DNA from 2 places in the Vibrio bathopelagicus genome. Region 2 is predicted to be linked to the other one. Evidence: riboswitches for the same ligand, from Rfam matches in the RefSeq annotation. Region 2 holds a riboswitch; the other holds the start of a gene.
The links. A riboswitch is a leader RNA that binds a small molecule or an ion and turns the genes downstream of it on or off. The one in region 2 is predicted to bind cyclic di-GMP.
Positions count from the first base shown of each region.

Region 1: it holds a riboswitch for cyclic di-GMP, as region 2 does, so the genes downstream of both, gbpA (N-acetylglucosamine-binding protein GbpA) here and IHV80_RS10610 (TfoX/Sxy family DNA transformation protein) in region 2, are expected to answer to the same signal.

Region 1 is NZ_CP062501.1:676,613-679,751, reverse strand. It holds gene IHV80_RS19385 (DUF3820 family protein) at 1-87, opposite strand, end outside; gene IHV80_RS19380 (DUF3313 domain-containing protein) at 100-771, opposite strand; gene IHV80_RS19375 (XRE family transcriptional regulator) at 872-1,225, opposite strand; cyclic di-GMP riboswitch class I at 1,548-1,637, shown strand; gene gbpA (N-acetylglucosamine-binding protein GbpA) at 1,709-3,139, shown strand, end outside.
Region 2 is NZ_CP062500.1:2,411,239-2,414,377, reverse strand. It holds gene IHV80_RS10620 (putative signal transducing protein) at 1-158, opposite strand, end outside; gene IHV80_RS10615 (TVP38/TMEM64 family protein) at 204-884, opposite strand; gene IHV80_RS10610 (TfoX/Sxy family DNA transformation protein) at 1,017-1,607, opposite strand; cyclic di-GMP riboswitch class I at 1,735-1,820, opposite strand; gene purR (HTH-type transcriptional repressor PurR) at 1,991-2,995, opposite strand.

The DNA.
Region 1 (3,139 bases), on a different replicon from region 2:
AGGCAGGTCAATAAGTGTACGACCCGCGTACTTTCCAAATGGCATCTGCATTCGAGCCAACTTAATCAAGTTCTCTTTCTCTAGCATTATTCGGTCTTTCTATGCGTCATCTATGTGCTGTAGAGTATCACCTAAACGCTCAACCCAATAGTTGATTGCATCTTTGGCATCATCCAGTGAATCAATCATTGTCGAGAAATCTTTATTGCCAGCTTCGCGATCTATGGCTGCAAACAATGGTGTGCCCTCTTGAGCATCGCTTACCAAGAGCTCAACACTGGCGCTTCCCACATTGGTGTGCTCACCGGTCGTGACCTTAGATATGGTAGACATCGCAAGACCAAACGGCAGTACACTACTGGTCACGGCTAAGATGGGGTTGGGTGTTTCAACGTTACTCAAGGCAATGCTTAGGCGCAGCGTATTCCCGGTAGGCTCATCGACAATTGTTTTATGGGGCGATATTTTCTCTTTCAAGCGCGCAACCATGTGATCAGTGAGTTCCTGAATGTCTTCCTGCTCTAACGACCCTTCTTCTGCCAGTACAAAAATTTGGTCGATCACCACTGAATCATACTCATCGAGTTTAGCTTTCAGGCGTTTTGAATCACGTAACCCTATCCTTGCCCATACAAGATCGACGCCTCCATCAGGACCGGCGCTAAAATCTTCATAACTGGTGAATTTGGTTGCGGTTTTAATTGGGCCGCCTGCACAACCAAACAAAAAGATGCTGGTTGCAACAAGCAAGAGAAGTTTTAAAGGTGTCATAGCGCACTTCGGTTAAATTTAGGAATCCGACTAAGTATGCCATACCCTATGTAAAAAGGTTGTAGAAAAAGGGGGGTAAAAATCAGAGCTCACTCAAAAATCAATCATGTTGAACAGTGTGTGCATACTCGACAATCACTTGATTACCTTCAATGTATGCATTTTGAATCTCACCATCTACACTCATTCGGCTTTTCAAATACACCACTTTAGGCCCATTCTCTCGACCTTCTTTCAACGACGGGAAGACATTCCTTGGTTCTAAATGAAGTAAACGACAAAAGTGACTAATGAAAGACATGGTTAATGGCGTCTCCCCTCTTAGCACTCTTGAGAAATCAAGTTGGTTCATCCCTAGCTTTTTTGAAAACTCCATCTGCGTAATTCGCATTCTCGATTTTTGTGACATCCAGGTTTGATACAACGCGTCTCTGTCTAGTTCTGTGAATTCCATACCGGCTCCTTTATATAATTCATACCAATCAATTGTCCGGCTTTTCATACATGGCGTGTCAGGGTTTGGTTAGTGGAAACCAAAGGTTTGGTTTTGATATGCGCGCAATTGTCGTACTGAACAAAGCACAACAATCAAAAGCATTCATATAAACAATTAGAGCAAATACTTTCTTCATTTATATCAATAATTTATACGTTAATTAACTAAACATATAGCAAGTTAATTTGTATTAAGAATTAAAAGTTCGAGATTGGCATTCCACATTTCAATCGATTGATTCGCATTTATAAAACTGGTTGGCTACATTTCGCTTGCTCAAACGCACTTCTGGCAAACTATTTGAAAGAATAGGACGCAAAGCCACCGGTCTGTCGACAAATATTCTGTCTATGATAGCGGGGCCGCCACTTAATAGGATTTAAGTGCAAATGCATGCCGGAGTGTTCTCTTTTTGTCGGCCAAATACAGTAAGGACAAATAATGAAACAACTCCCAAAAAAATCACTTATCGCACTATCGCTACTTAGTGTTAGCGGTGCAAGCTTCGGTCACGGTTATGTCTCGGCATACAATAATGGCGTAGCTGAAAGCCGTGTGGCGCTATGTAAGTTCCCAGCGAATGATACACAAGAGAAAAACACCAACTGTGGTGGTATCCAATACGAACCACAGAGTGTAGAAGGCCCTGAAGGCTTCCCTGAAGTCGGCCCTGCCGATGGAAAAATCGCCAGTGCGCAATCGTCTTTAGCGGCAGCGTTAGACGAACAGACTGCAGATCGCTGGGTTAAACGCCCTATCAAGTCTGGTTCTCAATACTTTGAGTGGACGTTCACAGCGAACCACAAGACTAACGACTGGAAATACTACATTACTCAACCAGACTGGAACCCAAACCAACCTTTGGCGCGCAGCTCTTTTGACTTAACACCATTTTGTGTTGTTGAAGGAAATGGAGAACAACCGCCTATGCAAGTAAGTCACTTGTGTAATGTGCCAGAACGCGAAGGTTATCAAGTGATCCTTGCTGTATGGGATGTGGGTGACACAGCAATGGCTTTCTACAACGTTATCGACGTGAAATTTGATGGCGACGGCCCTATCATTCCTGATTGGGATCAAGGCGGTCAAATCAACCCAACTCAAAATCTAAACATTGGTGATGCTGTTTACACTCGTGTCTTCGATCAATCGGGTGAGAACGCTTCATACAGCACTGAGCTCGTAATTGAGAGCAACGAGCAAGGTAAAGCGAATAACTGGTCTTACGCGCTTGCCTCTAAGATCAACAAAGAACAAACACAAATCAAAGCAGGTCAGCTGAACGACCAAGGCGATTTCGCACCCATTTACGGCACGAACCCTGTGTATCTAAAAGCCGGCTCTGGCTTTAATAGCGTCGAGATCGGTTACAAGATTGATACTCCAGAACCGGATCATGAGCTAGCAGTGACAGGTCTAGAGTCTGAATACATTATTGATGAAAGCCAGCCTACACAGCTTGATCTGACATTAGCGGCAACTGGCGATATTCAAGCAGAACTGACTGTGTACAACCATCACCGCGAAGCACTTGCTTCTCAGAAATCCGAACTAGTAGACGGACAAGTTGAAGATGTTCAACTCACCCTGTCTAAGTCTGAAGCTGGCCACCACATGCTTGTGGTTGTGACAAAAGATGACCAAGGCAACTTAGTGGATCAGAACACGCTTGATTTCCACCTAATGGACGAGCAAACACCTCCACCCGCTGGCGATTACGACTTCGTATTCCCTGAGAGCATTGAGTCTTACACAGCAGGTACTAAGGTACTGAGCAGCGACGGCGGCGTTTATCAATGTAAAGAGTTCCCATACTCTGGTTACTGTATTCAATGGGCTCCAACAGCAACTCAGTACGAACCAGGTGTCGGT
Region 2 (3,139 bases):
TATAACCATACGTAAGGGTCAGTTTCCTCGGTGAATGGGATTTCCCCTTTCAAACCGAACAAACCCTCACCACGGACTTCACACGCAATATTCTCACTTTCTAACAATCCACAGATGATATGGGCTTCTGTAGGATTCGATGCACTGAAAATTTTCATTGAATAGAACCTTATTCGGCTTTAGGTGTTAGTCAGCCATATACGTTATTCAGCAACAGGTGCTGAACGAAACTTACTCATCAACCATTTAGCAATAATTGGGAATACCCCCAACAAAGCAAACGACAATAATACTGAAGGAGATACGATACCTGAAAGTGAATCAATTTCTGCGAGTTGAGTACCAGCATTCAAGAAAACCGCGGTACCTGGCAGCATGCCTATTTGGCTCGTGATGTAGTAACGAGTCACCGACATTGGGGCTAACCCCATTAACAGGTTGATAAGGAAAAATGGGAAGACAGGAATTAGACGTAGAGAAAATAAGTAAAATGCCCCGTCTTTTTCAACGCCTTTGTTAATCGTTGCTAACTTGTCGCCAAACTTGGTTTGGATCCAGTCACGTAACAGGTAACGGCTACTTAAGAAGGCGAGGGTTGCACCAATAGCACTCGCGAAAGACACTAGCAGTAAACTGTTCCAGAAACCAAATAGAGCAGCGCCTAAGAGTGTAACAACCGCAGCGCCGGGAATTGAGAAAGCCGTGATCATGACATAGGCGGCGAAGTAAATCGCAGCAGCAGCAATAAAATTGCTCTCGATGTAGTCATTCAAAACAGCTTGTTGAGCTTTCGCATTCTCAAGTGTTAGGTATTGGCCGAAATTGACGCCTAATAGGACGATGGTTACGACCAACACGATACCCAATATCATTTTCTTACTCATTGATACTTCCTCTAATTTTCAATGTATACCATTAGTATAGATAGACAGGCAAAGCATAGATTAACTTTCAACAGATATAAAAAAAGCCGCAAGAATGCGGCTTAGTTATGTAGATAGTTTGAACTGACAATATTAATTGACGCGACTGATAAGCTCTTCACGACGTTGCTGCGGTATAACAGACCAATGAGTACCATTGATCGCACCTTCTAGCGCCCAAAGCAGCTCAATGCTGACAGAGGATGCATGCGATTCCTTGATGGCGTTAAATGCGTTTACAGAGCCAGATTCATATAAACATTCTACGGAATCGATCCCCGCCTTTTTCAACATACGCTCGGTAGCCAATCGAAGGTTAGGGAGGTCCTTTAGTCGAGTTGGCTTAGCAGAAGACTGCTCCGCTTTCTCATCTTTAGCAAAACCCAGAGACGTCGTAGCAAGCTGCAAGATCTTTTCTTGGTCTTGCCACAAGCCTTCCGGCAATGCGAAATACTTAGTGACGACAGGGAAACCACGTTTTTTGTAGACGTATGGTTGAAACCCTTGTTGCTCGAATTGCTTTGTTGTGTCTTTGTCCGCTCTTATGTGCAGCTGGTCATTTACAACCAGAGCAAACATAGTGTCATCAGCAAAAAGCCCGAATCCACCAAACATTGAGCGTGATTTTATTTTTCCTAGGGGCTCAAATAATTTCATTGAGTCCTTTAGTATCGGTTTATCCATGTTATTTATCTCGGTGTATTTGAACTACGCCACCAAATAAGCAGGTCCGAGAGATTAGCAAAATGTTGCAATTAAATTGTCAACAAGCCGTAAATTACTAAATTGTTAGTAACTACTGCATTTTGCCATCGGTAACCCCGCTACCATACCAACGAGTGGTTTAGGCCGGAAGCTTTGCGTCTCACTCTTTCGAGTGGTTTGCCCTGTGCGTGACTGACTGAATAGAATAAAGTTTTTGTTGAATGAGGCTCACACCTGATATTTCAAAATGTGATATTGCTTCAATTAATGATCTTGGTGTTATGCAACTAGGTTTATTTTAGTTGCTTATAAAAAAAGCGCACCCAAAGGTGCGCTTAATGAAATTAAACTCGATTTATCAATCAATTTAACGTTTTAACTGTGCTTCGCTCAACAATTTCAGGGTGCATTTCGAAGACACGTTTTTCATGATCTTTATCTTTAATGCGTTCCAACAAAATTTCGAATGCATTTTTACCAACACGACGCTTAGGTTGGTGAACCGTCGTCAATGGTGGAGAGAAGTATTCTGCAAGTTCAATGTTGTCGTAACCGATAACCGAAATATCTTCAGGAATGCGAATGCCTTGCTGTTGTAGACGACTCATTAGGCCAAGCGCCATTGTGTCGTTAAAACAGAATACAGCAGTAGGACGATCTTCCATCTGAGCAATTTTATCAGCTGCAAGTACAGCGGTATCACACTCAAAGTTACCTTCAATGATGAGCTTTTCGTCGGTTGCGACCTTCGCTTCATTGAGTGCGCGTTTGTAACCCGCGATGCGTTCTACACATGCTGCTTTGTCTAAGTGGCCACTTAAACAAGCAATCTTTGTGTGACCACGTTCTAGCAGGTACTTGGTTGCTAGATAGCCGCCTTCTTCAGAGTTATCGATGATCTTATCAGCCTGAGAGGTTTCAGGACCCCAATCCATGACAACTTTTGGGATATCAGCATGGCGATCTAACATGCCACGAAGTTCTTCTGTTAAGTCAGAACACATAACCAAGATGCCATCTACACGCTTTTCTGCAAGCATTCGAATGTAGTCACGTTGCTTCTCATAGATACCACCCGTGTTACACAGAATCAAAGTGTAACCTTGACGGTAGCAGTAGCTTTCAACACCATCGATCACTTCAGAGAAGAAGAGGTTTGTTGATTGAGTCACAAGCATGCCGATAGTACGTGTTGAATTGCATTTCAAGCTACGAGCAACAGCACTTGGCGCGTAGTTTAATTCGTCTACGGCTTTGTTTACTTTCTCTTGAGTCGCTTCTGCAACAAAACGCGTTTTGTTGATTACGTGAGAAACGGTGGTAGTTGATACGCCTGCTAAGCGAGCGACATCTTTTATAGTGGCCATGGTTTTATCCTATTAGAAGCTACTTTCCCAAAGTACGGAATAAAGTAGCCGTTAAGCTACCTAACTAAGAGCTTAAATTTGTAGGGCTCTTTGGGGTATTAAAGTGCTAAAAAACAAAAAACCGCTATTGAGCGGCTTGTCTTA